Regions from separate parts of the Brevundimonas sp. ABV4_179 genome, predicted to be linked through region 2. Evidence: riboswitches for the same ligand, from Rfam matches in the RefSeq annotation. Region 2 holds a riboswitch; the other holds the start of a gene.
The links. A riboswitch is a leader RNA that binds a small molecule or an ion and turns the genes downstream of it on or off. The one in region 2 is predicted to bind glycine.
Positions count from the first base shown of each region.

Region 1: linked by a shared signal. The riboswitch ahead of ACYX4P_RS08810 (TonB-dependent receptor domain-containing protein) and the one ahead of gcvT (glycine cleavage system aminomethyltransferase GcvT) in region 2 are both predicted to bind glycine.

Region 1 covers NZ_CM149976.1:1,828,423-1,843,237, reverse strand. The annotation lists gene ACYX4P_RS08830 (FecR family protein) at 1-775, opposite strand, end outside; gene ACYX4P_RS08825 (RNA polymerase sigma factor) at 844-1,398, opposite strand; gene ACYX4P_RS08820 (amidohydrolase family protein) at 1,553-2,560, opposite strand; gene ACYX4P_RS08815 (S9 family peptidase) at 2,576-4,522, opposite strand; gene ACYX4P_RS08810 (TonB-dependent receptor domain-containing protein) at 4,601-7,300, opposite strand; glycine riboswitch at 7,474-7,561, opposite strand; gene ACYX4P_RS08805 (ABC transporter substrate-binding protein) at 7,768-8,754, opposite strand; gene ACYX4P_RS08800 (response regulator transcription factor) at 8,937-9,599, shown strand; gene ACYX4P_RS08795 (sensor histidine kinase N-terminal domain-containing protein) at 9,596-10,996, shown strand; gene ACYX4P_RS08790 (hypothetical protein) at 11,230-11,439, opposite strand; gene ACYX4P_RS08785 (hypothetical protein) at 11,669-12,706, opposite strand; gene ACYX4P_RS08780 (hypothetical protein) at 12,845-13,045, shown strand; gene ACYX4P_RS08775 (hypothetical protein) at 13,148-13,288, shown strand; gene ACYX4P_RS08770 (YbhB/YbcL family Raf kinase inhibitor-like protein) at 13,310-14,815, opposite strand, start outside.
Region 2 covers NZ_CM149976.1:3,037,399-3,052,213, reverse strand. The annotation lists gene gcvPB (aminomethyl-transferring glycine dehydrogenase subunit GcvPB) at 1-504, opposite strand, end outside; gene gcvPA (aminomethyl-transferring glycine dehydrogenase subunit GcvPA) at 517-1,863, opposite strand; gene gcvH (glycine cleavage system protein GcvH) at 2,006-2,371, opposite strand; gene gcvT (glycine cleavage system aminomethyltransferase GcvT) at 2,503-3,615, opposite strand; glycine riboswitch at 3,672-3,757, opposite strand; glycine riboswitch at 3,762-3,859, opposite strand; gene ACYX4P_RS14955 (alpha/beta hydrolase) at 3,965-5,005, shown strand; gene ACYX4P_RS14950 (class 1 fructose-bisphosphatase) at 5,142-6,107, shown strand; gene ACYX4P_RS14945 (nicotinamidase) at 6,107-6,739, shown strand; gene ACYX4P_RS14940 (adenosine deaminase) at 6,736-7,749, opposite strand; gene argS (arginine--tRNA ligase) at 7,786-9,588, opposite strand; gene ACYX4P_RS14930 (Tat pathway signal sequence domain protein) at 9,589-10,275, opposite strand; gene ACYX4P_RS14925 (PaaI family thioesterase) at 10,387-10,830, opposite strand; gene ACYX4P_RS14920 (DUF3035 domain-containing protein) at 10,905-11,471, opposite strand; gene lspA (signal peptidase II) at 11,642-12,127, opposite strand; gene xseA (exodeoxyribonuclease VII large subunit) at 12,179-13,771, opposite strand; gene ACYX4P_RS14905 (hypothetical protein) at 13,837-13,998, shown strand; gene ACYX4P_RS14900 (PRC-barrel domain-containing protein) at 14,016-14,447, shown strand; gene purD (phosphoribosylamine--glycine ligase) at 14,510-14,815, shown strand, end outside.

The DNA of each region.
Region 1 (14,815 bases), 1.2 Mb from region 2:
TGGTTCGGAACCAGCCGACGACCGTGCGGCCCTCCAAATCGGGATCGACGATCACGATCTTGCGGGTGTTGTATCGATTGAACTCGGCGGCGGCGGCGGCGATCGTGTCGCCGTCCAGAACGATCTGGCCCTCTCGCCACGATAGGGCGCGATCCATCTCCAGCGGGCGTTTGACAGGGCTTGAAGCGCCCGCCTCGTTGCTGACGAAGACCTGCTCGCCCGCCACCACGCGGCGACGCTGTTTGGAAGCGCCCTTGTCGCTCCACACCTCGACCACGCCTTCCGTCACGCGCACCTCGGCCCCGGCCGACTTGCGACGCACGGAAAAGGCCGTGCCAACCGCCTGAACCCGGATGTCGCCTGCCGCCACCACGAACGGACGGGTCCGATCCTTGGCGACCTGGAACCAGGCCTCGCCGCGATCCAGCTTCACGGCGCGTTCGGTCTTCTGGAATCGAACATCCAGTGTCGTATCGGTATTGATCGCCGCCATGGATCCGTCCGCCAGCGGCACACGACGGATCTCCCCAACCAGCGTCCGATAGCGTTGACCCGACATGACAGGAGCCAGAACGACGCCGGCAGCGACCGCCGCCGCCAATCCCAGGCCGCCCAGCAACACGCGGCGGTCAGGTCTGGCCGTCGCGCGATCCACAACGGTTTCGACCGGCTCGACCATAAGGGCCAGGACCGCCCTCGCCCGCCACAAGGCGCCCTGACGACGGCTGTCGCCTTCGAGCCAGTCTTCCAGCGCAACGTCGTCCGAAGGTCTCATCGACCCCGCATCCAGCTGAGCGGCCCACCTCGCCGCGTACGCGTCAATCTCACTTGAGGTTTCCCGGCTCATGCCTGCCGCCCTCGAGGCGTCGCTGCGCGGCCTTCGTCATCCGTCTTACTCAGACCAGCCAGGACCGCCTTCAGTCCTCGCGCAGCCTCGTTCTCGACCACGTTCTCGGTCACGCCCAGCCGCACCGCGATTTCGCGCTGGGACATACCCAAGATGCGACGCATCTCGAAGATGCGTCGGCTGCGTTCGGGCAAGGTGGCGACGATCTTCAGCACGCGTTCGAGTTCCTTTCGTCCCCCGGCGATACGTTCGGGCGACGGCTCATCCCACTCGACGCGCAGGGCGTCGATTTCCGTCACCGCCTCGATTCTTACGATCCGCGCGCGACGCATCTGCTCCAGAACCACGGATCGCGCCGTCTGAAAGAAGTAGGCGCGCGGGCTCTCGATCTGCTCGACCGCCTTCAGCTTGGCCAGCCGGCAATAGGCCTCCTGAATCACGTCATCCACATCACTGGACGTAACCAGCGACCGCTTCAGCCAGACGCGAACATCCTGCTCATGCGGCAGCACCTCGTGCGCCAACCACCGCACCCGCGCGTGATCCGTCACTCGCCCGCGTTCCACAGAAAACCGCCCCTTTTTCACATCGATGCTTGAGGCCTGAACTTCCGTCAAAAATCTAAGATGCTTGACGAGGTGTACATGCAGAACTGGCGCTGGCGGCCCACGCATCGGAGAGCAGACTGGCAGAAATAGCCTGTTACTAGTGGGCTAATCGCCGAAGGGCGATCTGGCGCTGTCTCAGTCTTGTCATTTCCGTGGGCGAAAGCGGCAGTTGGAGCATGGCGTGGTTGAAATAGTCGTCCAATGCGCTGGAGAAGGGCCAGTCGGAACCGGGCACGAACCGATCCAGGCCTATGCCCCGCATGACCTCGACCAAACGGGCGCGGTTACTGGCCGACGTTTCGGCGTCGAAAACCTGAGCCAGGTCGAAATACAGATTGGGCGCCTTGTCGGGCTGGCCTCCGATAAGACGTCGAAACGCATCCATGGCGTCCCAGGTGTTGCTGTCCAGCCCACCCCAGCCGCCCGCATGAGCGATCACGACGGGCACGTCTCGAGCGTGAGGTAGAACCTGATTGAGGAAGATGCGGACGTCGCCTGCGCCATAGTCCTCCGCGCGGGTCCGCATATGGATCATGATGGTCAGTTCCGCGTCCGCGGCGGCGTCGAAGATGGCCGTCAAGCGACGGACATGGTCGGGATTGCGAAAATCCAGGCCGGAGTTGGTCAGATGCAGTTTCGGACCCTTGGCGACAGACTGATCCTTCCAAGCCGCGATTTCGGCCAAGGCATCGGGCGCCAGTGGATTGACGGAAATGAAGGCGACCAGCCGCCCTGGGTGCGCAGCCGCTGTGGCGACGGTGAAGGCGTTGGCGTCATGGACGCGCATCGGCGCGTCCGCCAGCGACGGAAGCATCATCGGGCTTTCGGCCAGATAGGCGGTGGACATCATCCAGGCCGTCTGGACTCCAGCCTTGTCCATATCCGCGAGCAAATCATCGGGCTGATGAGGCTTGACGAAGGAAGGGTCGCACGCACCGATGCGCCCAGGGCTGCTGCAATAGGCCGGCAGAATCTCCAGAATGGCCGGTGAATGGACGTGGACATGGTGGTCGGTGCGGACAGCAGTTCGGGTCTGCGCCAGACTGCTCCCCGCCAGGAACGCGGCAAGAACCACACTCCTGGCGGCTAATCTTTTGACGTTCATGGCGCCGGTCAGGACCTAATGCGCCGCATCATCGAGCAGGGTCTGTTTCCAAAACAGCAGGCTGGTCCAGAAATAGTAGTCCTCGTTCTCCTTCTTGTGGAAGCCATGACCTTCGTTCTGCGCCAACAGATGCCAGGCCGTGCCGCCGTTGGCCCGGACGGCCGAGACGATCTGGTCCGCCTCTGACGCCGGCACGCGCGGGTCATTGCCGCCGGTCGCGACCAGCAGCGGTATTTTGATCTTGTCCACGCTGGTGAGGGGTGAGATGGCTTGGAGCTGGGCGCGCTGTGCCGGGTCGCGCTCGTCGCCGTATTCGACGCGGCGCAAATCCCGACGATAGGACTGGGTGTTTTCCAGGAAGGTGACGAAGTTGGAGATGGCGACGTAGCAGTTCGCCCCCTTCAGCCTGTCGCTGTAATGCACCGCTGTGGCATAGCACATGTAGCCGCCGTAGGAGACGCCGGTGACGGCGAACCGCGACGCATCCAATCCGGGATCGGCCTGCAACCGATCAAGGAAGGCGCCGATGTCCCGGACGGAATTTTCGCGCTGGAACGGCCCGTTGTCGAGATTGACGAAACGGGTCCCGTATCCCGAAGATCCCCTCACATTGGGAAAGAACAGGGCCACGCCCAGTTCATTGAGCAGATAGTTCTGCGGCCCAAGGAAGTCGGGCCGGGTCTGGCCTTCGGGGCCGCCGTGGATATCCACGATCAACGGTCTCTTGCCGGGGAAACGCGCCGGATCGGGGCGATAGAGGAAGCCCGAGACCCTCTCGCCGTCGAAGCTTGTCACCTCGACCAACTGCGGCTCTATGTTGACAGCGGGGTCCAGGCCGCCGGTCTCGCTGGCGGTCCAGCGCGTCACGGCCAGGGTCTTGGGATCGATCGAGAAGGCGTCCCCCGACACCCGAGCCGACGAAAGACTGAGGCCGATCGCGCCCCACGGCGAAACCTGTATGGCCGACCCGATGCTGTAAGGGATGACGCCTTCCGGCAATCCGTCCACCGGACGGACGACGCCCGACGCCGTATCCAGTATCCGCACGCGCGACACGCCGGCGTCGTTGATCGCATAGACGACGAAACTGCCATCCGGGGCCAGCGCGTAGTCACTGACATCCCAGCGCGGTTCGTGGCTGACCGGCACGAATCCGTCCTTGCCGATGCGTCCGAGGCGAAGGAAGTCGGACTGCTTGTTGGACGTCACCCATACGCCGCCATCCGCACCATATTGCGGACCGACGTAGGACACCTGGGCCGTGGGATCCGTCAAAGCCGTCATTCGACCGCTGGCTAAATCCAACTCATAGACAACAGCGTTGTTCACGGACATCCGATTGAGAACCAGCGCCTTGCGCCCGTCCTTGGAAAAGTCGGCTATGTTCCAGCCGCCGCCGGACACCTGAGCGACCAAGCGTTCGCTGGAGGGGTTCGACGGATCGACGACGTAAAGATCCATGTCCGCCCCATTGCGTCGCGACGAGGCATAACCGATCAGGCGGCCGTCCGGGCTCCAGGCTCCGAACCAGTTGCGGCTGCGCCCGTCTGTCAGGCGCGTCAGACGTCCGTCCTTCAGCGTGTAGAGTTGGTAGAATTCGTCACCGCCACTGTCCTTCTGCACCACCAGCGTGCGTCCATCCGGCGATGGGGCTCCAGTCAGGATCGGCTCGCCTTCGAAGCTGATCTGGGTGCGGGCGCCGCCAGGCGCCGAGACTGCGTGCAGTTGGTCGGTCGCACCGAACCGCGTCTTGATCAGCATCGACTGGTCGGCCGCATTCCACCCAAGGAATGCGGCGCGGCGCGACTGCAGATAGGGCTGGGTCGCCGCCACCAGAGCGTCGGGAACCGGCGGCAGGCCGTCCGCAACGATGGCGGCGGGCTTGGGCGCCTCGGCCAGTGCGAACGGAACTCCGGCGACGGCGGAGAAAGACAAAACAAGCGCCAGCGTGAGACGGGACATCGGCGACCGCACCATTCTGTTAAGGGAAAAAAAAGTAATGGGCCGCCGGACCTTGCCGGCGACCCACTGTTCAGGACGTCAGAAGCGGTAGCGTGCGCCAACCGTGACATAACGCCCGATCACATCGTAATAGGGCGAATAGAGCGAGCCATTGGGCGGCGCCTTGTCGAAGAGATTGGTGGCGTTGGCGTACAGTTCCACGCCCCGCGCACCATAGTGATCCAGATCCGCAGTCAGGCCCAGGTCGACATAGGTGTAAGCCGGGATGTCGTTGTTCGAGATCTTGACGGTGCGGTTATAGAGACCCTGAGACAGGTATCGCGCCCTCAGATCGACGCCGAACACCTCCCCTTTCCAACCCAGGTTGGCGTTCAGGCGGAAGTCCGGCACGCCCAGACCGAAGGCGTAGCCCTGCGACTTCACATATTCGATCTCGCTAACGCCATCGTTGGTCGTCAGGGTGTTCACCCAGGTGCCCACCACGCGCAGGCGCAACCGGCCCGTCGCGCCCGGAACCCAAAGGTCGGCCGGCGACGAATAGGAGACTTCCGCATCGACCCCGTCGGTGTGGTACTCGGCCAGGTTCACATATGTGGAGCGGGTCCGCACCAGATTGCCGTTGGCGTCACGATCAACGAAGGCGCACAGCGCCGTGTTGCCATTGAAGCAGCGCGTGACCAGATCCTGCGGCGCCACCGTGCCGATCACATTGTCGATCTTGATGTCATAGTAGTCGATCGACAGATTCAGGCTGGGGATCGACGGCGGCGAATAGGTGAAGCCCAGGGTCAGGGTGTCCGCCGTCTCGGGCGCGAGGTTCGCGTTCCCGCCTCCGTTGTTCAGCGTATAGACGGTCTGGCCCTTCAGCGGGTCGTTGATGTTGTTATATCCGGTGGTCGTCGTCGTGTAGAGCTCCGTCAGATTGGCTGATCGGATGTCGCGAGACTGGGTGACGCGCCCGCGGAAGCCGGGGAAGAATTCGTTGGTCGCCCCAACTTTCCACGACCAGATCGAGCCTGTGGTGTCGTAGTCCGAGATGCGGGCCGCAGCATTGAACTCCAGATTGTTGAAGACGGGCATGTCGCGAACCACTGGAACCAGGATTTCGGCGAAGGCTTCCTTGACCGAGAACTCACCCGCCATGGCCGAGAAGCTGAAGCTCTGGAACGCCTTGGCGGCGTCTAGGTCGCCCACGCGCTGATCCGTCTGCTCCTTGCGCGCTTCCAGGCCGACCGCGACGGACACATCGCCTGCAGGTAGGCTGAACGGTTCGCCCCGCAGGCTGACGCCGGCGACATCGAGCTTAGTCGTCGCCCGCATCTGCGGCGTCCCCGTCACGTAGTCGATCGCCGCTTGCGACGGCGCCCCCACCCCAAAGAGGTTGATCGGGACGCAGCCGGAGTTGGCGTTGGTGAGCGTGACGCGGCAGACGGCCTTGTTGGTGACCGGATCGATGACGGAATCGACGGCCTGAGCATAGGGCGTGGTCAGCAGGAAGCCGGGCGTGTCGATGTTGTTCTGATATTCGCCATGGCTGTAGTAGGCGCCCCAGCGCCAGTTGGAGCCGAACTCGCCGTCCAGAGCCAAGGTCGCCTGGGTGGTGACGCGCTCGAAGTCGATACGCGAAAAGGCCAGATCGGAGTTGAATCGGCCCATGGTGAAGCTGGTCTGACCGGCCGCCGCCATCTGCTGCTTGATCGCGGTCGGCAGGAAGGCGTTGTCGATCTTGATGTTGAGATTGCCGCGGTTGTGGTCGCCAAACCAGATGTAGTCGTTCCACATCCGCGAATGACGCACGTCGGCTGTCAGGCGCAGCTTGTCCGACAGATCGTAGGTTACGCTCGCCAAGCCGGTGTAACGCTTCTGGGGCGTGACCAGCGGGCTGAGATCATCATTCGAAGGCCCCTCGCCGCCAACGGTGTTGGAGCCGACGACCCGCCCATAGTTGAAGGACCGAAGGGTGCCGTCTGGATTGAACACCTTGCCCGCGTTGACGCCGGACATGATCAGGCCGCCATAAGCCGCATTTGCGAAGCCGACGTTCGGCACGGTGACAAAGCCGCCCGCGCCGTCGGAAACCTGAGCCCAGCGCCCGATCGCCGGGCGCGCGACCTTAGGCGTCACACCGGCATTATCCAGATATTCTCCACCAATGACGAAATGGCCGCGATCGCCGGCGAACCCGGTCCCCCAGGCACCCTCGAAACGCTTTTGCTCCGCATCGTCGAAGGACGAGATGCCATACTCGGCGCCCAGCTTGCCGCCCGTGAAGGTGCGGTCGATCCCGATGTTGACCACGCCGGCCACGGCGCCCGAGCCCCAGGCAGCCGAAGCGCCTCCGGTGACCACGTCCACGCTCTTGACCAAGACTGCGGGGACGCTGTTCAGATCGTTCTCGCTGGACACGCGGCGCCCGTCGATCAGGACCAGGGTCCGGCTGATCCCAAGACCGCGCAGATCGACCGGAGCGTTGCCCGCGCCGGTGTTGGTGCCGGTCGTCTGCGGTGAACTGGTCGCCTTGAACTGGGGCATGTCATTCAGCGCCGCCGCGATGTTCGGGCGGGCGCCGACGGACAGGTCTTCTGCCGTCAGCCGGATGGTCGGCGTCGGAGCCTGGAAGCCGGCGCGGTCGATGCGCGATGCGGTGACCACGATATCATCGACCGAGGCGGCTTCGGCCGGTTTGGGATCAGCTTCCTGCGCGACGGCGGCGCTGGCGCAGGCCATCAGTGCAACCAGGCTGGCGCAACTGGTCAAGGAACGAGCGAAACGAGACAAGGCGAGACTCCTCATTTGAAACGACGCCCCTCCCCAGGGGTGTCTGCTGCGAGCGACGCTCTGACGGCGCCGTTTCGCCCCCGCTGTCATCGGGCCTGAGAGCTTCGGGCGCGCACGCCCTTTCTCCTTCGGCGAGGTCGCGTCCCCCGGACGGACCTGCTCTCCAGCGTTTCATCAGCAAGGCGGTCCGTTTGCCTGAGCGTTTCCGGGGCGGTTGCGCCTTCGGCGTCGGCCTGCACCGATCTCTCCCGCCTTGCAGGCATGAGTAAGATTGACCCGATAGCGACTGTCAAATCAGCTAAAATTGGTATAATCGTTCCCGCAGCGCGCAAATTTTAGGGATAAAATCCCTAATCCCGAGCCAGTCGCTTCCCGTGAGTTGTGCAACCCACATGCATGTCGGGCTCGTGACAGGATAGTGACAGCAAACGCCGCCTCTGCACTTTTGAAGTTATCCACAGAAACCGTTAAGGCGCGGAAATGTCCGAAGGCGCCCTTGTCGCCATCCGCATCGCTTCGCTCCACCGGCCGAGGAGGCGCGTGCGGCGCGCTTGATCCAGATTAGCCAGCAAGGCGGGCCCAACCCTTATCGGCCGAGCGCCCGGCGCGGCTGTACGCAAGGGCGTATCAACATCGTTGCGCACTGGCCGAATACCCAACGCGCCAATCACCCTTTGACCTTCACGGGATAACAGGAAATCCAGAAACAATTTCGCCGCGTTGGGATGGCCGGCGTTGCGCGGGATGAAGGCGACCCGCGATACGGACAGATGATAATCGCTGGGCGTGATCAATCCGATCTGCGGCGCTTCGGCAGCCCACGAAGCGGCATAGGACTGGTTCATATTATAGGCGAAGGCCATCCGCCCATCCGCGATCTGCCCCATCATTCGCTTGCCCGAGGTGTCGAGCCTAGGCCGCGACGCGCCCAGCGCCTCCATCAGCGGCCAGGCGTCTGGATAGATCTGAACGTCCGCCGACAACTGCATCAAGCCGACGCCGCTCTGCTCGGCGTCATACATCGTGATGCGGCCATCCAACACGCCGGAGCGCGCATCGAGCAGACGAAGCAAATCCGCATGGCTGCGCGGCACGACATCGTCTGCAATCCGCTCTCGGTTATAGACGAAAACTATCGGCTCCGCCGTCAGCCCATAACCTTGGTCGCGCCAGACCGAACCATCCGGCATGGCGGCTCGATGCGGCGACTTGTAGACTTGAGCATAGCCATCATTGATGAGCTTGACCTGAACGTCCATCGCCGTGCTCCAGACTAGGTCCGGTCCCGTTCGTCCTGCGTCCGCCAGCGCTCGCACCCGCTCAGCGATCTGAGTGGAATTGATGTCCAGGAGATGCACGGCGATCTGGGGCCAACGCCGACGAAACGCACCCACCACCGGCCCCATCAGGCTGGTATTGGTGATAACTTTCAGCGCGCCTTCCCGACGCGCCATCCACCGGACACGCTCCGCCGTACCAACGCCTTGCGGCTCGAACGAACAGGCTGTGCTCAATCCCCCGCCGCTTGCCGCCAAGCCGCCGGCCAGCCCCCGAAGCAGATATCGGCGATCCGGCTTCAACCTTCGAGCTTTCGGGCTATGGTGTTGCGCATGATCCTTCGTCCCCTGTCGTCGCCATGAAAATACTCGTCGTCGAAGATGACAAGGCGCTAAGCCATTCCCTTGAGGCCAGCCTCGTGGAGAGCGGCTTTCAAGCGACATGCACCCACAGCGGCGAACAGGCATTGCAGATGGAAAGCGTCGGCGGGTTCGACGCCGCCGTACTGGATATAGGCCTGCCCGACATCGACGGCTTTGCGGTTCTTGCGGCGCTTCGCCGCCGAGGATCTTCGATGCCGATCTTGATGCTCACGGCCCGCGACGCCCTGGGCGATCGCGTCGCCGGGCTGGATTTGGGGGCCGACGACTATCTGGTCAAACCCTTCGCCCCCGTCGAACTGACGGCGCGACTTCGCGCCATCGTGCGACGCCGCCAAGGACAGGCCGCGGGCGCCGTTGTCGTCGGCACCCTCTTCTGCGACTGGCGAACCGGGCGCGCCTCGGTCAATGATCGCGACTTGGCTCTCCGCCCCCGCGAATGGGCGACCCTTCGCGTGCTGGCGTCCCGACCTGGGCAGGTGGTGGATCGCGACCTTCTGGCGGCCGAAGTCTTCCCTCAGGATGAGGCCCCCTCCTTGAATGCCTTGGAAATCCACGTGGGCCGACTTCGGCGCAAGCTTCAGCCTGATGGCCCTGCCGTGACGAACATCAGGGGACGCGGGTATCGCCTCGATCCATGAACAGCGCCGGGTCCAAGTCGTCCCATAGTCTGGTCATAAGGCTGTTGATCGCGCAGGTCGTTCCGCTGGCGATCCTGGCCATCGTCGTGCTGGCGGTCGGCGCCTGGACGGCCCAACGCATCGTGGCCGACAACTCGGACCGCCTGCTGGCCGGCGCGCTTCAAACCATAAGAGCGACAGTGTCTGTTGAACGCGGACACATCACCGTCGATGTCGCACCTTGGACACTCGCGCTTTTGGACGGCCCCGAACGCGACGCCGTCTTTTACAGCGTCCGCGACGGCGATCAGTTGGTCACGGGCTATGCAGATTTGCCAAACCTGCCTCAGGCCCAGCAAGAAGAACCAGTCTTCGCCGACCTGTCCGTGAGGGGTGTTCCCGTGCGGATGGTTCAGCAGACACTGAACATCCCCGGGCACGCCGCGCCCATTAGCGTTTCCGTAGCACAAAGCTTGGATTCCCGCAGCGCCAGCCTGCGTGAACTCTACCGCAGCCTTTTGCTGCCGCCGGCTCTCCTGGTCGTGCTCGCTGCCCTTCTGGTCTGGCCAGCGCTGCAATGGGGCCTGAACTCGCTCAAGCGTCTTATCGATGATCTGACTCGTCGCCCCGGCATTTCAACGGCCTTCGCGCCGGCCGACATCGACTTGGCGCCACGCGAGTTCTGGCCCGTCCTAACCGCCTTCAATCATCTTCTCGCCCGGCTTGAGACATCGACCGCCGGCGTTCAAAAATTCGCGGCGGATGCTTCGCACCAGTTGCGCACCCCTCTCTCGGTCGTTTCCGCAAATCTTGCGCTGCTCACTGACTCGCATCACCCTTGGACGCCTCAGCAAAAACGATTGATTGACGACTCTCGCGACGCCGTTCGTCGTATGACGCGCCTCGTCGAACAGTTGCTGTCGACGGCGCGAGCGGACGCCGCCCGCATCAGTACGTCCGCTGACCTCGGCCGCGCCGCCCGGCGCGCGTGTCAGGTCGCTCGTGCGCGCCGAGACTTTCCAGACGACGCCCTGCGCCTTCGCCTTGCAACCGAACCTGTCATCGTCCTCGGCGCGGAGGATCTGATCACTGAGCAGATCCTCAACCTCATCGACAACGCTTTTCACCACGGCGCCGCGCCCGTTTTCGTGCATGTGCGCGCCGCAGGCTCGGTCAGCGTTTGGGATCATGGTAAAGGGGTCTCGGAAACCGCTCTCCCCCACCTCGCCAACCGCTTTTTCCGCGCGAACACGACAGACACTCCAGGATCAGGCCTAGGCCTCGCCATCGTTTCCTCACTCGCCAAGGCTCAAGGCGGCGAGTTCGAACTACGCAACCGCGACGGCAGACGAAGCGGCCTCGTCGGCCGGCTTGTTTTTAAAAAGCAGCAGAACAATCTTGGCCTGACGTCCAATTAGGCATCACAAAAAGCGAGACCCTCCAAAAATCTTCGAAGGGTCTCGTAAGAAATAACTTTTTAGTCAGCGACTTACCTGCCACTTCGGAAGCGATATCGAAAGCTCCCGAAAGGCCTGAATTATGCCCACTCGATTGTCCAATAGACCCGAAGGCGCTGATTTATCAGCGTCTTTTCTTTGATCTACTGAATATGCCGTCAGCGATACCGACACTTATGCACGACTACTGAAAACTAACGGGAATTTTGCCAATATAAAATTTCAGTGATCTCGCCATCTATCGACACGTAACCGCCGCTGGCGAGTCCGCCAAGCGCAAATGGCTCCGACCTCAGAGCGGCTTGTATACCGACGATCCATACCGACACGATCAACTGGCGGGACTCGACGATACCGTCATTTGAATGGTCGGCCAATGTCGTCAGTGCGCCAGAAGCGGTCATTACTTGAGCGTCCGAGACACCACCTTTAGCCATCCTGTCTAAGCCAGTGAACGTCCGCTTTTCGGGCTGATGCCGATGTCCGCTCGCGCTCAACGGATCTTGCGAAACGATCACGCACGAGGACCATACGTCCCCACGCCGGGAGGCGCTCCAAGCGCGGAGCGATGGCCAGCCCTTTTTTAAGCTGTTCTTGCTCGGCTAAGCGGCGCCGCGGCGGCCCTCGCCGCCCTCACACAGGTGAGGGTGCGGCTTTAGGGATTAGCGGCGCCTCCGCACTCCCCAGATGCTCGGCCAGGGACCGCACGCATCCGGCGTGCCGCGCCCGGCGGTGGCAGTAGCCATCGATGTCGGGATCGGCACGTAGTGTGTAACCTGCCGCCGCCAGCCTCTCCACCAGCCGCATAGCCTCGGCGCGCGGCGTCGGCGCCTTGGCATGCTCCAGGGTGATCAAGGCGACGAGACTGTCGGCCATCCGAGCGCCCTGCTCCTCGAGCAGGACGGCAGGGCCCCGCAGGGCCGGCTCATCCAGGAGGTAAACAGTGGCCAACGACATGTCCATCAGGGCGCCGAGGGTCGCGGGCCAACCAGAGGCGGCGCTCGCAGACCGGAAATAGATCAGGGAAGGATGGGAGGCGTGGCTCTGCAGCACGTCGGCGCACCAGTCGCGGGCGTCGTGCATCAGGGCCGGCAGCCGTTGGACCATGCCGAGCGCCGCGTACCGCTCCAGCACCGCCAGGCCGGACGGGGGCGACCCAGCGGAGGTGAGGAGCTTCAAAATGCCCGCGTCCCGTCCGGAGACGCTGCCCTGGACCATCAGAAGGTAGGTGATGGCGAGGGTCATCACGGCCAAACCGCAGAACCCCGCGCCCATGACCACCCAGCGCGCAAGGCCCGTCGCGTCCGTCTCGCTGAGGCCTACGGTAGCCAGGCCGCTCCCGGCGACGAACAGCGCCTGCGGAAAACTGGGAAGCGCCGGGTCGAACGAGTCCGCCAGAGCGTGTGTCATCAGGCCGAAGCCGAGGATGAGCAGGGCGATCCAGATGATGAAGGCCTGGACCAGCATCGAGGGCGCGAAGGCGGCGGACAAGCCGTCCTCGCGGCGGCGAAGCGCACGCCAGACCGGGAGGTTGACGAGGACGAGCCGGCGAACGACCTGAAAAAGGCCCCGCGCCCGCCCGGGAATGACGACGGTGCCGACGACGTCATTCAGGGTGACGAGCGCCAGCGTCGCGCCGAGGAGGAATTCCAGGACCAGGATCATCGTCAAGCCAACGACTGGCGCGGATATCGGCTCCCGCCGCGCGCCGCCGACGCGACAAACGGCCAGTCGCGCGACTTTCCGGATGTGGAACCTTGGCCATACCCGAAGTGTTTTCTCGGCCAGTTTTCGAAGGAGGACATCGTCATGCCGACCTACGCCTTCCATCTGCACGACGGACCGGCCGTCCCGCCCAGGGTCGAACGGATCGACGCTTATGACGACGAGGAGGCGCGGACGCTGGCCGAGCTGCGGCTGACGCTGAGCTCCGGGTTCACCCACATCGAGGTCGAGAGAGACGGCGTCGAACTCTTCCGTCTGCACCGGGACAGCCAGGAGCCGTTGTGAACGCGGCCGGCCGGCCGGCTCAGCGTTTGCAGGCAGGCGCCGATGATCGTCGCCAAGGCCGCGGAGTCGTAGGGCTTGCCGATAAACTGTTCGTCGTCGGGGTTGTCCGCCGGAGCAGGCTTCGCCAGACGCTCGATCCCCGGCGACCATGTGAACCGTCTGGGCGCGGTCATCACCAAGCCCTTCCCCATGATCGCCCCGACGGCCAAGGTCGCCGAGATGCTGGACCTACCGGAAGCCTGAGGCCGGTCTAGCGCCTGTCCTTTATTTCAGCGGCGCATCGGATTGCTGGTAGGTCCCCACGACCTCGCCCTTGGCCAGCACGTGACCTTCCATCGCCGCCAGTACGGTGTCGCGGTCAGATCCCGGGAGGACGTCCAGCGGGATGTCGAGGGCGAAGACCTGAAAGTGATAGTGGTGGGCCGGATCGCCGACCGGCGGACGCGGTCCGAAATATCCGACCGAACCGCGCGAGGTGCGACCCTGGGTGATGCCGTTCGACAGGCGGATCGTCTCCTCCAGCCCTTCGGGCGTCATGGGCTCGGCGATATTCCAAGCGACCCAGTGCACGAAGGGCTTGGGCATGGCGGCGTCCGGGTCCTCGACCAGGATCGCATAGCTCGCCGCACCCTCGACCCGGTCCCACGACAGCGCCGGGGCCACGCCGTCATAGTATTCGCTGTGGATGCGGGGAATGACGCCGCCAGGCGTGAAGGCGTCGGAGCGGACCGCCAGACTGTGACGCGCTTCGACCCGTTGCAGCGCCAGCGGCACGCCCGAGCCCCGGGCGGTTTGCTCGCGCATCGCCGTCGCGGGCGGATTGAGAGGCGACGCCTGGCCTCGGCCGTCGCCGTAGCTGACGCGGTACAGGACGCCGTTCTCGTCGTCGCCGACCAGCAGCGAACCGTCCTTGGCCACGGCGATGCCGGCCAGACGCGCCGTCTCGGCCTGGCCGCCGTCGACCAGGAAGCCGGTCAGGAAGGGTCCGATGGCGCGGGCGCGGCCGTTCTCGAACCGCACGCGCGCGACCTCGTAGCCGGACGGCGTCTCGCGCGCCCACGAGCCGCGGAACGCCACGAAGGCGTCGCCGTCATAGGTGTTCGGGAAGGGGCCGCCGGTATAGAAGGCCATCTGCATTGGCGCTGCGTGCGCCGCGTAGCCAGCCACCGCTGCCTCGCTCATCTCGGCCCAGGTCGCAGCCGGGATGCCGCCTGGCGGTTCGTCCTGCGGGTTCACGCCCTCTTCTACGCCATAAATATAGGGCCAGCCGTAAGTCTTGCCGGCCTGCATGTTGTTGAGCTCCTCCTGCTGCAGTTCGTCGCCTAGGTTGTCGATGCCGTGGTCCATACCCCACAGCTCGCCCGTGCGCGGATGCCAGCCGAACCCGATCGTGTTGCGCAGGCCCGAGGCGAAGATCGTCCGCGACTTTCCATCAAGCGAGGCCCGCAGCATCGTCGCGTTCTCGGGGTTGCTCTCCTGGCAGGCGTCGCAGGTCGAGCCGACCGAGATGTAGAGCATATCGTCCGGCCCGACGGCGATGGTGCGGCTGGGGTGCTGGCCCGAGTCCGGCAGGTCGCCGATGATCAGGGTCAGCGGGCCGACCATGCCATCCGCCAGGATGTCGCCGACGAAGACCTCCTTGACCGTGACGAGGTACATCTTGCCGTCGTGCAAGGCGATGCCGTGAGCGCCCGAGCGACGGGCCACGACCACGGGATCGCCGTCGGCCTTGCCGTCGCCGTCCGCGTCCCGCAGCAGGATCACGTCGCC
Region 2 (14,815 bases):
GCACAGTTCGCCGTGCGCGCCCGCTTTCGGGGAAAGCGCGACGGCGGGCATGCCGGTCAGGGTCTTCAGCCAGTGGGCCAGCGTATCCATCAGCTCCAGCGCGCCCTGAACCGTCGATTGCGGCTGCAGCGGGTGGATGTCCGAGAAGCCCGGCAGACGCGCCATCTTCTCGTTCAGGCGCGGGTTGTGCTTCATCGTGCACGAACCCAACGGATAGATGGCCAGGTCGATGGCGTGGTTCTTCTGGCTCAGGCGCACATAGTGGCGCATGGCCTCGGGCTCCGACAGGCCGGGCAGGCCGATCGGATCCTTGCGGACCAGGTCGCCCAGGTCGGACGCATCGGTCCTGGGCTCCGGCAGATCGACGCCGGTCTTGCCCCAGCCGTCGCCCTCGAAGATCAGGGCTTCGTTCTGCAACAGGCCGCGTCCGCCGGTCAGGGTGGCGGGCTTGGTCTGGACCTGGTTCGGAGCGGTGGGGCGGCCGACGGTGTTCATGGTGCTCATGATCGGTTTCCCTTAGGCGGCCAGGACTTTGGAGAGGGACTTGGCGAGGATTTGGATGTCGGCCTCCAGCGTCGTCTCGGTTGCGGCGACCAGCAGGATGTCGTCCATGCCGGCGTCGGGGGCCAGACGGCTGTAGGGCACGCCCGCCAGGATGTGATGACCGGCCAGGGCGTCCACGACCTCGGCCGCGTTTTTCGGCAGGCGAATGGCGAACTCGTTGAAGAAGCGCGGCGTCAGGACGTCCACGCCCGGAATGGCGGCCAGGGCGTCGCGCGTGGCGACGGCCTTTTCGTGGTTCAGCAGGGCCAGTTTGCGCAGGCCCGTCTCGCCCAGCAGGCTCATGTGGATGGTGAAGGCCAGGGTGCAGAGGCCGGAGTTGGTGCAGATGTTCGAGGTGGCCTTGTCGCGGCGGATATGCTGCTCGCGCGTCGACAGGGTCAGGACGAAGCCGCGTTCGCCGTCGGCGTCCACGGTCTCGCCGGTCAGGCGCCCCGGCATCTGGCGGATCAGCTTCTCGCGCGTGGCGAACAGGCCGACGTAGGGACCGCCGAAGTTCAGGGCGTTGCCGATCGACTGGCCTTCGGCCGCGACGATGTCGGCGCCCATTTCGCCGGGCGATTTCAACAGGCCCATCGACACGGCTTCCGTCACCACCACGATCAGCAGGGCGCCCGCCGCATGGGCGGCCTCGGCGATCTTGGTCACGTCGGTGGCGGTGCCGAAGACATTGGGGGTCTGAACGACGACGCAGGCGGTGTCCGGGCCGATCTGGTCGATGACGGCGGCCTCGGCGTCGAACGCCGGGGCCAGAACCTGAGTTTCCACGCCGACAGCGTGGACCACGGTCTCGGTCGCCTTGACGTAGTGGGGGTGGACGCCGCCGGAGATCACCGCCTTGTTGCGGCGGGTGACGCGCGTCGCCATCAGCACGCCCTCGGCCATGGCGGTCGAGCCGTCATAAAGGCTGGCGTTGGCGACCGGCATCCCGGTCAGGTTCGCGACCTGGGTCTGGAACTCGTACAGGTATTGCAGCGTGCCCTGCGCGATTTCCGGCTGGTAGGGGGTGTAGCTGGTCAGGAACTCGGACCGCTGGATCACATGATCCACCGTCGCCGGGACATGGTGCTTGTAGGCTCCCGCGCCGCAGAAGAAGGGCACGGCGCCGGCCGTGGCGTTCTTGGCCGCCATGGCGGACAGGGCGCGCTCGACCTCCAGTTCGCCCGCCACGCGGGGCAGGTCCACAGGCCCGTTCAGACGCGCGCTTTCGGGCACGTCAACGAACAGATCGTCGATGGATTTCGCGCCGATGGCGGCGAGCATCGCCGTGCGGTCGTCGGGCGTCAGGGGGAGGTAGCGCATTTTCTAATCCGCTCATCCCCGCGAAAGCGGGGACCTAGTGCTTTGGGCGACCAATGTGGCCGGAGGAGTTTCCGCCCATCCCAGCACTGTTCTCGCGAAAGAACTGGGTCCCCGCTTTCGCGGGGCTGAGCGGAAGGGGAAATCAGAGGGTGGTCAGGAAGGCGTCGTAGGCGGCCTGGTCCATCAGGGCGTCCAGTTGCGAGGCGTCCGAGACCTTGATCCTGGCGAACCAGCCGTCGCTTTCGGCGCTGGAGTTGACGGTTTCCGGGGCGGTGGACAGGGCGTCGTTGGCCTCGACCACCTCGCCCGAGACGGGGGCGTAGACGTCCGAGGCGGCCTTGACGCTCTCGACCACGGCGAAGCTGTCGCCCTTGGTGACGGTCTTGCCGACCTCGGGCACTTCAACGAACACCACGTCGCCCAGGGCGTCGGCGGCGTGTTTGGAGATGCCGACGGTGGCGATGTCGCCGTCCAGGCTGACCCACTCGTGATCCTTGGTGAACTTCATGTTTTCTCTCCTGTCCCGGTCCTCGGGCTTGACACGAGGATCGGATGTTGTGCGGTTCGTGCGTCGATGTCTTCGCACGAGCGGTTGATCGCCCGGCCCTTGGGTCAAGCCCGAGGGTGACAGGCTGAATGTTACGCCTTCGGCTTGCGGTAATAGCGTTGGGCCACGAAGGGCATGGCGACCACCTCGGCGGCGGCGGACTTGCCGCGCACGATGACCTTCAACTCGGTGCCCAGGGCGGCGAATGCCGGGGGCGCGAAGCCCATGGCGATGTTGTGGCCCAGGGTGGGCGAGGGGCCGCCCGAGGTGACCTTGCCGATGATGTTTCCGTCGGCGTCGGCGATCTCTGCGCCTTCGCGGGCCGGGGCGCCTTCCTTGACGTGCAGGCCGACGCGGACACGCGAGGGGCCGTCGGCCAGTTCCTTCAGGATGCGGTCGGCGCCGTTGAAGTCGGCTCGTTCCTTCCTCGACTTGGACAGGGCGAAGGTCAGGGCGCCCTCGACCGGCGAGGTGGTCGGGTCGATGTCGTGGCCGTGCAGCGGCAGACCGGCTTCCAAGCGCAGGCTGTCGCGGGCGCCCAGGCCGATCGGCTTGACGCGGGCGTCTTCCAGGAGGGTGTTCCAGATGCGTTCGGCCTGGTCCGCCGGGACGGAAATCTCATAGCCGTCTTCGCCTGTGTAGCCCGAGCGGGAGACGTAAGCGTCGACGCCGAACAGCATCAGCCGGGCCGTCTCCATGAAGCCCATCTCGGCCAGCACGGGCTCGTGGGCGACCATGACCTCGGCGGCTTCCGGCCCCTGAATGGCGATCAGGGCGCGGTCCAGCACCGTCAGCTTGGCGTCGCCTTCCAGATTGGCGTTCCAGAAGGCGAAGTCCTCGTCCTTGTTGCCGGCGTTGACGACGACGAACAGGCCGTCGTGGTCGGGGCGGCCCGCCATCAGGTCGTCGATGATGCCGCCGTCGGTGTTCAGCAGCAGGGTGTATTTCTGCTTGCCGTCCTTCAGGATTTCATAGTCGCCGGGGACGAAGCGCTGGAACTGCGCCGTGGCGTCCGCGCCGGTGATCTTGCACTGGCCCATGTGGGACACGTCGAACAGACCGGCGTGTTCGCGGGTCCAGCGGTGTTCGGCCAGGACGCCCTCGTACTGAACCGGCATGTCATAGCCGCTGAAACCCACCATGCGGGCGCCCAAGGCGCGGTGCGCGGCGTTCAGCGGCGTGGTTTTAAGAGCTTGGTCGGTCATGGTTCAGGCTTTCGCGGTCGCGTGTTGGGGCGGAGCTCCGCCGGTCCTCGCGCCCCCGCTGTCCTGAAGCCTGAGAGATTCCGGCGACCAAATCATGTCGCCTTGCTCCGTCGGCGCGCCCATCAAGAGCGACTTTCCAGCGTCCGTATGCTGTCGCGGTCCGTTTGCCTGAGCGTTTCCGGGGCGGTTGCGCCTTCGGCGTCGCGGCCGGTTTCCCGTCCCCGAACTCTCCCGCGAGAGCGTTCGACCTAAGGCATCGACTCCGGCGCCAAGTCAAGCGTCGGCGGAACAAGGTCTGCCGGGGCGGGTTGTCGTCCCGAGCCCCCAACCCCAACCCAGGAAAACGAAAATGTCGATTATAGACAAGCTGTTCGGCGACAACGACAAGCCGCGCGACACCCCCGCCAAGGCCGATGGCCCCATGCAGAAGGTGCTGGATGAACTGGCTTCGCTCGGCGGCAAGCCGATCGAGACCTTGTCGCCCGAGGAGGCGCGCCAGCAGCCCACGCCGACCGACGCCGTTCACGCCCTGCTGCGCAAGGCCGGCAAGGAGCCGAAATCCGACGATCTGGGCGTGAAGACCACCGACATCACCATCCCTGGCGCCGCCGGACCGATCCAGGCCCGAATCTACAAGCCGCACGACCATTCCGAGGACAAGCTGCATCCGGTCGTGGTCTATTTCCACGGCGGCGGTTTCGTGATCGCCGATCTGGACGTCTATGACGGCGGGCCGCGCGGCGTGTCCAAGATGGCTGACGCCATCGTGGTCTCGGTCCATTATCGCCAGGCGCCTGAACATCATTTCCCCGCCGCCCACGACGACGCCCTGGCCGCCTATCGCTGGGTGCTGGAGAACGCCCAGAGCTTCAATGGCGACCCGCAAAAGGTGGCGGTCATGGGCGAGAGCGCGGGCGGCAACCTGGCCATCGGCGTATCGATGATGGCGCGCGACGCGGGCGTGACCCTGCCGGTGCATCAGGTGCTGGTCTATCCGGTGGCTGGCGTGGACATGGACAATGAATCCTACGTCGAGAACGCCGACGCCAAGCCGCTGAACAAGCCGATGATGAAATGGTTCGTGAAGCATATCTTCGCCAACGAGGCCGACGCGCAGGACCCGCGCATCAACATCGTCGAGAACGCCGACCTCAGCGGCCTGCCGTCCTCGACCGTGATCTGCGCCGAGATCGACCCGCTGCGGTCGGAAGGCGAACTGCTGGCCGAAAAGCTGGAGCAGGCAGGCGTTGACGTGCGCCACAAGACCTTCCACGGCTCGACGCACGAGTTCTTCGGCATGGCCATGGTGGTGCCCGACGCGGCGGCGGCGCAGACGTTCGCGGCCCATGAACTGAAGCGGGCCTTCGGCACGGCGATCCTGCCGATCTGATCCTGCACCATGACATCCGTCGTCCCAGGCGCAGGGCCTGGGATGACGGGGTAGGGTGACAAGAGGGTTTTTCTTGCGGCGGCGCGTCCCGCCCGCCAAGAACGCGGTACGCCTCAGCCGCATCGGACCGACCCGCATGACCCGCACCAGCCTAGACGCCCATATCGCCGCCCTGGATGTGGCGGACGGCCTGAAGACGGTGCTGACCGTCGTGGGCCGGACCTGCGCCGAGATCAGCCGGGTCGTGGCGGGCGGCGCCCTGGTCGGGGCCCTGGGCGCCTCGGGCCAGATCAACGTCCAGGACGAAGAGCAGAAGAAGCTGGACGTCATCACCGACGACATGCTGACCCAGGCGCTGCTGGCCTGTCCCGCCATCGCGGGCGTGGCCTCCGAAGAGAAGGATACGGCCGAGATCGCGACGAATGCGGCGGGCGAATATCTGGCCCTGTTCGACCCGCTGGACGGGTCGTCCAACATCGACATCAATGCGCCGGTCGGCACCATCGTCTCGGTGCTGAAGTCGCCGTCCGCCAGTCCCAGCGAGGCCGATTTCCTTCAGCCGGGGCGTCAACAGGTCGCGGCGCTCTACGCCGTCTATGGGCCGCAGACCATGCTGGTGCTGACGATTGGAGACGGCGTGAAGGGCTTCACCCTGGCGCAGGACGGTCAGTGGTTCCTGACCCACGACACCATCGCCATTTCGCGCGACACCAAGGAGTTCGCGATCAATGTCTCAAACCAGCGCCACTGGGCCGAGCCGGTGCAGCGCTATGTCGATGGTCTGCTGAAGGGGGCGGACGGTCCTCGGGCTAAGAACTTCAACATGCGCTGGGTCGCGGCCATGGTGGCGGACGTTCACCGCATCCTGATGCGCGGCGGCGTCTTCATCTATCCGTGGGACAGCCGTGAGCCGAACAAGCCGGGCAAGCTGCGCCTGATGTACGAGGGCAATCCGATGGCCTTGCTGGTCGAACAGGCGGGCGGCAAGGCGACGACGGACGGGGTGCAGCCGATCCTGGACGTCCAGCCGACGCAGTTGCACCAGCGCATCCCGGTCGCTCTGGGCTCGGCGAACGAAATCGACGCCCTGGCCGCCGCCTGATGCGGATCGGGCCTACCGACGCGCTCTTGGTCATCGATCCGCAGAACGACTTCTGCGAAGGCGGGGCGTTGGCCGTGTCGGGCGGGGCAGGGATCATGCCGCTGATCGTGCGGTTGGCGGAACGGTTCGACCGGGTCGTGGTGACCCAGGACTGGCATACGCCGAATCAGATCAGTTTCGCCTCCAACCATCCCGGCGCGACGCCCTTCACCGAGATCGAGGTCGCCTATGGGCGTCAGATGCTGTGGCCGGATCACTGTCTGCAAGGCTCGCCCGGCGCCGATTTCCACCCCGACGTCGCGCCGGTGGTGACCCGGGCGCTGGCCGTGATCCGCAAGGGCTACAACCCCGCGGTCGACAGCTATTCGGGCTTCTTCGAGAATGACCACCGGACGCCGACGGGCCTTGCGGGCCTGTTGCGGGAACTGGGGGTGACGCGGGTGTTCCTGGCGGGTCTGGCGCTGGACTACTGCGTCCGTTTCACCGCCGAGGACGCGGTGCGCGAGGGGTTCGCGGCGGTGTTGGTCACCGACGCCACCCGTGCGATCTCGCCGGAAACAGCGGCGGCCGCCCACGACAGTTTCCGCGCGCTGGGCGTCACGGAGACCGAGGCGGCGACGCTGCTGGTCTAAAGCCCACTCGCCGCGTAGGCCTCGACCTCGGCCAGCCGCGTGGCCTTTTCGGCGTCGCCCAGGAACGAGCCCTCGAAACTGTTCCTGGCCAGTTGCGTCACCTGGTCCCGCGTCAGGCCGACCGCCGCCGCCAACTGGCTGTAGTTCGCGTTCACATAGCCGCCGAAATAGGACGGGTCGTCCGAGTTCAGGGTCACGTGCAGGCCCCGGCGCAGCATCTCCGGGACCGGATGATCCTTCAGGTCTTTGACCACGCACAGCTTCAGGTTCGACAGCGGGCAGACCGTCAGGGTCATCTGCTCGGCGGCCAGGCGCTCGATGAGGGCCTCATCCTCCATCGAACGGTTGCCGTGGTCCATGCGGTCGATGTGCAGCAGGTCCAGCGCCTCGTGCACATAGGCGGGCGGGCCTTCCTCGCCCGCATGGGCGCACAGTTTCAGGCCCAGGTCACGGGCGGCGGCGAAGACGCGCTGGAACTTGGACGGCGGATGGCCGACCTCCGACGAATCCAAACCCACGCCGATGAAGTGATGCAGATAGGGTTTGGCCGACTCCAGGGTGGCGAAGGCCTCATCTTCGGTCAGGTGGCGCAGGAAGCTGAGGATCAAGCCGCTCGACACGCCCAACTCCGCCTTGGCCCGGTCCATGCCGGCGATCAGTCCCTCGACCACCACGCCGAACGGCACGCCGCGATCCGTATGCGTCTGCGGGTCGAAGAAGATTTCGGCGTGACGCACATTGTCCGCCGCCGCGCGCTGGAAATAGGCGAAGGCCAGATCCTCGAAATCCCGCCGAGTCAGCAGCACCGCCGCCCCGGCGTAATAGATGTCCAGGAAGTCCTGCAGATTGGAGAAGTCATAGGCCGCGCGCACCGCCTCGACGCTGTCGTAGGGAATGGACACGCCGTTGCGCTGGGCCAGTTCGAACATCAGTTCCGGCTCGAGACTACCCTCGATGTGCAGGTGGAGTTCAGCCTTTGGCAGGCCTGCGATATAGGCGTCGAGGGACATGGGCGATCTCCGGGAGGATGTCGCCCGGTCTATACCCTACATCCGCTCCGGCGTGTCGATGCCCAAGAGATCCAGCGCGATTTCAAGCTGGCGCAGGGCCGCCGCCGACAGGGCCAGGCGCGACCGTTTCGTGTCCTCGTGCGGCGCGACCAGCACGGGGCAGGCGGCGTAGAATTTCGAGAAGGACTGGGCCACGCGATAGGCGTGTTCGGCGACCAGGTGCGGCATCCGCTTGTCGTAGGCGTCGGCTGCGGCGGTCGAGAAGGCGTCCAGCGTTAGGGCCAGGTCGCGTTCGGCGGGTTCGGCGATGACGATGGGTCCGGCGGACACGCCCTGTTCGGCGGCCTTACGCAACAGGGATTTGATCCGAACCGCCTGATACAGCAGATACGGCCCGGTCTTGCCCTCGAAGCTCATGAAGCGGTCGAGGTCGAAGACGTAGCTGGTCGTGCGCGCGTTCGACAGGTCGGCGAACTTCAGGGCGGCGATGGCCACCTTGTGGGCGATAGCCTCGAACGCTTCAGGCGACAGATCGTCGCCCAGCTTGGCCTCATGCAGCCGCTCGCGGGCCTTGTCCGTCGCCTGGTCGATCAGGTCGCGCAGTTTCAGCACGCCGCCGGCGCGGGTCTTGAACGGCTTGCCGTCCTGACCGTTCATGGTGCCGAAGCCCAGATGCTCCAGCGACTTTTCGGGCGCATATCCGGCCAGATAGGCGGCGCGGAACACCTGTTCGAAATGCTCGGCCTGACGTTCGTCGACGACGTACAGGATCAGGTCAGGGCCGATCGACTTCTTGCGGTCCAGAATGGTGGCCAGGTCGGTCGTGCCGTACATGGCCGAACCTTCCGAGCTGATGACCAGCAGGGGCGGGGGCGAGGGGGCTTCGATAACCGATCCGTCGGCCAGCTTCTTCTTGCGCGTCTCTCCGGGCTTGGCGACGTGCACAACCTGGGCGCCGTCGTCCTCGACCAGCAGGCCCGCATCCGTCAGGTGGGCCAGCATTTCCGGCATCACCGGATCGGCGTCGCTCTCGCCGTTCCACAGGTCGAAATCGACCGACAGATCGCCATATTCGCGTTTCAGCGCCTCGCGGCTGACCGCGACGAAGTGGCTCCATAGCGCGCGGTAGCCGGGGCGGCCGTTCTGCAGTTCGGCCGTCGCCTTGCGGGCGCGGTCGCGGAAACCTGCGTCTTCCTTGGCCTTGCCGGCGGCCAGCGGATAAAGCCGGTCCAGATCGGCCAGGGTCACGGGCGTTTCGGCCGGGAAGGGACCGTCGCCCTCGGCCATGAAGGCGTCGGCCAGGCCTTCGTCGCCGCAGGCGACGATCAGCAGACCCATCTGGAAACCCCAGTCGCCAAAGTGGGCGTCGCCGGTGACGTCATCGCCGCGGAAACGGAACAGCCGTTTCAGGCTCTCGCCGATGATGGCGCTGCGCAGATGGCCGACGTGCATGGGCTTGGCCACGTTCGGGCCGCCGAAGTCGATGACGACCTTGCGCGGATCGGCGACGACCGCCGCGCCCGCGTGATCGGCGTCCGCCGCCACTTCCTCGGCGCGTTCGGCTAGGGTCGCATCGGCGATCTTCAGGTTGATGAAGCCGGGACCGGCCACCTCGACCGAGGCGAAACGCGGATCAGCGCTCAGGCGTTCGGCGATCTTGCCCGCCAGTTCGCGCGGGTTGGCCTTCATCGCCTTGGCGGCGGCCAGGGCGCCGTTGGACTGGAAGTCGGCCAGGTCGGGGCGGTCGGACGGGGTGACGCGCGCCAGGGCCGCCTCCACGCCTTCGGCGGCGAAGGCGGCGCCGACCGCTTCGCTGAGGACGGTCTTGAGATCAGCCATTTATTCGCTCGTGGGTGCGGCGGCAGCGGGCGCAGGTGCGGGCGTCGTTCCGGCGTTGACGCGGAAGCGGCTGCCCGAGCGGTTGAACTCGGCCATTTCCGGCGTCACGTCGAAACCGACCAGGATCTCGAAGTTGCTGCCGCTGGTGGTGGCCTCGGCGCGCGGGATGACGATGGTGCGCTCTTCGGTCACGGACGCCGTGCGCTGGCCCTGGAAGTTCACCGGAAGGTCGAAATATTCCTTGGACAGAATTGCGGTGTTCCGCTCGGTCACCGCGATCCAGTAGCGATAGGTGCGCTGGTCGCCGGCGGCCTGAGCGCCGCGGCCCAGGTTGAACAGCACGCTCATGTCCACGCGGATCGGATCGCTCTCACGGTATTCACAATCGGACGACACGCCCTCGATCTCGCCGGTATAGCCGACATTGGCCACGGCGGCGCGACCGCCTTCCAGCTCGACATAACGGGCGGCGTCGTACAACACCTTCACATAGGGGCAGGGGCCGGCGTTGACGCGGCGGCGCAAGGGAGCGATTCGCGGCGCGCGGCGCGGAGCGGCGTCGTCGCCCGACGCCTGCTGCTGTTGGCCCCCGCGTTGGCGTTGACGCTGGGATTGGGCCTCGGCGGCGACCGGCAGGACGGAGGCCGCGATCGAGAAGGCGGCCAGGGCGGTGAGGACGCGACGCATCAGCTTATATTTCCGACAGCGAAAAGGGGCGCACGACAATCGGCGGCCGATCATTGAACGCTCGCCGCTGATAGCGGCTAAAGCGAGGCGCGGCAAACGCTTGCTGGCGGCCTATCGCTCCATGACCAGGCAGGTCGAGGTCGCGGTGGCGTAAAGCCGCCCGTCCAGACCGCGCAGATCGGCCTCGGCGAAGGCGGCGCGGCGGCCGGCCTGGACGATTCGCCCCTCGGCGCGGACCGGCGTGCCGGCGCTCAACGCCTTGTGGAAGACGGTCTTCAGCTCCAGCGTCGTATAGGTCTGGCCCGGCCGCAGCGTCGAATGCACCACGCAGCCGCAGGCCGAATCGAGCACGGTGGCGATCCAGCCGCCATGCACAGAACCGAGCGGATTATAGACGGCGGCCGTCGGCACCGCCTCGAACACCACCCGGCCTTCCTCAACTTCGGTCAGCTCGAAACCGACCGTGCGGGCGATGGGGGCGACGAAGCCGCCGCTCAGGCCCAGGCGCAGCTGTTCGACCCCGGACAGGGCGGCGATATCGAGAGTTTCGGTCATGGGAACGGCTCCATCAGGTCCGTTCACAATAAGGACGGACGCCGCGGTGGCAAGCGTCCGATCCGATGCGGGTCTTACAGACCCGGCAGCTTGAAGCCGCCGCTGCGGCGCGGCTGGATGGTGATGGCCTGACGGCCGCCGGTCAGGGCCTGCAGACGCTCGGCCTCGGTGGCGGCGTCTATGGTCTTCTGGCCCTCGGCGGTCTGGCGAACGGTCGCCGTCTGGGTCGATGGGTCGTTCTTGCGCCAGAACATCAGGCGATTGGCGAAGCTTTCGTCCTTGTGCGCCAGGTCGCCGAACTCGTCGTCCACGACGTAGCGGGCCAGGGGATCGGCCTGTTCGCCGCCGGCCTGGGCCACAAGAACCTGCTCGCCCGGCGTGCGGGTGACGGCCTGACGCTGACCCAGCAGGATCTGACGGGCGGCGCTTTCGGGGGCCAGTTCCTGCGGGCGCGGCTGGCCGGGCGCGGGCGGACGCAGGCCGTATTCCGGCGGCACGCTGAGCGGGGCGGTCGAGACTGTGACGAACTCGTCCGGCACCACCTTGGTCAGACCGATGCCCTGCTTCAGGCTGCCGCAGGCCGAAACGGCGAGCGCGGAGGAGGCGACGAGGGTCAGGACGGCGACGCTGCGGATACGCATGGTTTCAGGCTCTGATCGGCTTATGCACGAAGCGCCGCGACGGCGCCGTTGGCATAGTGAAGACGGGGTGATTACGACTTTTCGGGGGCCGCGCCAACCTAGAGCCTGATCGTTCGAGGCGGGCGATCCCGCCGAGATCGTGAATCAGGGCCTAGAAAATGGAAAGCCGCTCAGGCTTTGGCGGGCTTATCCGACAGCAGGCTGTCGAGAATAAGCAAGACCACGCCGATGGTGATGGCGCTGTCCGCCACGTTGAACACCCAGGGAAAAACGCCCGTGCCGGAGAAGTCGATGAAGTCGACCACATAGCCGAAGCGGATGCGGTCGATCACATTGCCGAGCGCGCCGCCCATGACGAAGCCGATGGCGGTGATCAGAAGGCGGCGATCCGACTTTGTCGCCCACCAGCCCAGGCCGGCCGAGACGATGATGGAGAAGATGGCCAGGCCCCAGCGCGCCTCGCCCCCGCCGAACAGGCCGAAGCTGACGCCGGTGTTCTCCACCCAGCTGAAGTTCAGGATGGGCGGGAGGACGGGAATGCGCCCGACCTCGTGCAGGGTCAGGCCGCTGATGACCCAGGCCTTGGTCGCCTGGTCCAGCAGGATGATCAGAAGCGCGAAGACATAGGCGGTGACGGCGAGGCGGGTGATCTTCATGCCGGGCCGGTTAGCAGGAAGCGCCGCCGGGGCGAAGCGGAAAACCGCGCATCAGAACAGGTCGCCCTGACCCGCCACGGGCGGTTTCGGTTTCGCCGGCGGACGCGCAGGCGCCGCCCGGGCTTCGCCGCCGTCGATCGTGGCGGATTTCGCCCCGTCGCCGAACACCAGCCGAACCGCTTGACCCGCCTCAAGCGCGGCGGCCGAGGTGATCCAGCCGCCGTCCGTGTCCTCGACCCGGGCGAAGCCGGGCTTGGGTCGGCCGGGGTCCAGCGTGGCCAGCGCTCGCGACAGGGCCGCCAGGCGGTCCTTGTCCCGCTCCAGCCGGCGCGGCAGCACCGCGTCCAGCCGAGTCGTCGCCGCCAGCAACCGCGCCTCTCGCTGGTCCAGCCGCCGATGCAACGGTGCGGGCGACAGGCGGGCCGAAACCTGCAGCAAACGCCGCTCACCGCGCGCCACGCCCGCCTGCAGCGCCGAGCCCAGCCGGTCGCCCGCGCCGCGCAGCCGGTCCTGTCCCCGTTCGATCCGGGTGCGCAGCAAGGCCGGGCTCAGCTTGCCGCCCGTCACGGCCAGATGCCGCTCGTGCAGGGCGATGTTACGTTGAAGGCCAGAGCCGAGACGGCTCGACACATGGTCCAGCCGCTGCTGCGCCAGGGCCAGCAGATCCTCCGGCCGCGCCGGCAGGCCGCGCGTCACGGCCCGGAGCCGGGTGCGCCGATCCTCGATCAGCCGCCCGCCCGCCTGGACCATGCGCCGATCCATGTCGGCCACGGCGTAGCGCAGGTCCGCCAGCACCGGCGTGGCCATTTCGGCTGCGCCCGTCGGGGTCGGCGCCCGGCGATCCGACACGAAGTCGATCAGGGTTGTATCCGTCTCGTGCCCCACGGCCGAGATGATCGGGATGCGCGCCGCCGCGACCGTGCGCGCCAGACCTTCGTCGTTGAAGCACCACAGGTCCTCCACCGATCCACCGCCGCGCGCCACGATGAGCATGTCCGGGCGCGGGATCGGCCCGTCCGGCGTAAGCGCGTCGAAACCGCGAATCGCATTTGATACTTGGCCGCAGGCGGCCTCGCCCTGAACCACCACGGGCCAGACGATCACGCGGCAGGGCCACCGTTCGGCGATCCGGTGCAGAACGTCGCGGATCACCGCGCCGGTCGGGCTTGTGATCACGCCGATGACGGCCGGGAAGGCGGGCAGGGGCTTCTTGCGGCCCGGCTCGAACAGACCTTCCTCGCGCAGCCGGACCTTCAGCCGCTCCAACTGGGCCAGAAGCGCGCCGGCGCCCGCCGCCTCCATGCTCTCGATCACGATCTGGTAGGACGAGCGCGCGGGATAGGAGGTGATCTTGCCGGTGACGATGACTTCCAGCCCCGCCTCGGGCTGCACCCCCAGGCCACGCGTCGAGCCTTTCCAAACCACCCCGTCGATGGCCGACTTGTCGTCCTTCAGTGTCAGATAGATGTGGCCCGAGGCGTGGCGGTTGACCTTGGAGATCTCGCCCCTCAGCCGAACATGGCCGAACCGATCCTCCAGCGTCCGCTTCAGCGCGAACGACAGTTCCGAGATCGACAGCGGCGGATTGTTGTCGCGCGGGGCAGGGGCCTCGGCCGGGCCTTCGAACACATAGTCGTCGCTCATGCGCGGCACTCTAGCCTGCGTCGATGCGTCCGGGAACGGGGGCTTCGTTGTCTCGTTGAACCACCATGGCTGCTGATCCCCCGAACACAGACCCTGCCGACCGGGATCCGCACGAGCGCGATCTGATGCGCCGCTCGGGCGCGGGCGGCGCCATGAGCCCGTGGCTGATCATTGGCGGCATCGCCCTGCTGGGCGTGGGCGCCTATGTCGTTTTCGCCCTGCTTTGACGCCGTCAGGACACCCCATGACCCGTATTCTTCCGTTCGCCGCCGCCCTGTTGATGACTGCGTCCGTCGGGGCCTGTTCTGACCGTGACGACGACATAGTGCAGGCGCCCGCGCCGGGCGCGACGCCCTCAAGCCTGCCGGCCAGACAGGCGGATGTCGCCGCCACCAACGCCGCCCTGGCCTTCGGCATGACCCGCGACCAGCTGGAGGACGCCGACATTGTATCGCGCGCCGGGGCGGATCTGGGCGACATCGAAACCCTGGTGTTGGACGCCTCGGGCGCCCTGACCCATCTGGTGGTCGAACTGAACGGGCCGGGCGACATGAAGGTGCTTGTGCCCGTCGCCGACGTGGCCCCTATCGACCGCAACGGCGGCAAGGATCTGGTCACCGATCTGACGCCAGGTCAGCTGCAGGCTCTGCCGGCCTGGACGCCGCCCGCGCGCTGAATTCCGTGTTAAGCCTGCCGGGCGCTTGACCGGCCCGCGCCAGCCGGTCATTGCCCGGTCTCATGAACATTCTTCTCGTCGGATCGGGCGGCCGCGAACACGCCCTGGCCTGGAAGATCGCCCAGTCGCCTCTGGTCAAACGCCTGGTCGCCGCACCGGGCAATCCGGGCATCGAGAAGCTGTGCGAGCTTCGCGCCGTCAAGGTCGACGACGCCGAGGGGTTGGCGGCCCTGGCGCGCGAAATCCGCGCCGATCTGGTGGTGGTGGGGCCCGAGGTGGCGCTGGCCGCCGGTCTGGCCGACCGACTGGCCGCAGCGGGCATTCCCTGTTTCGGCCCCACGGCCAAGGCCGCGCAGCTGGAGACATCC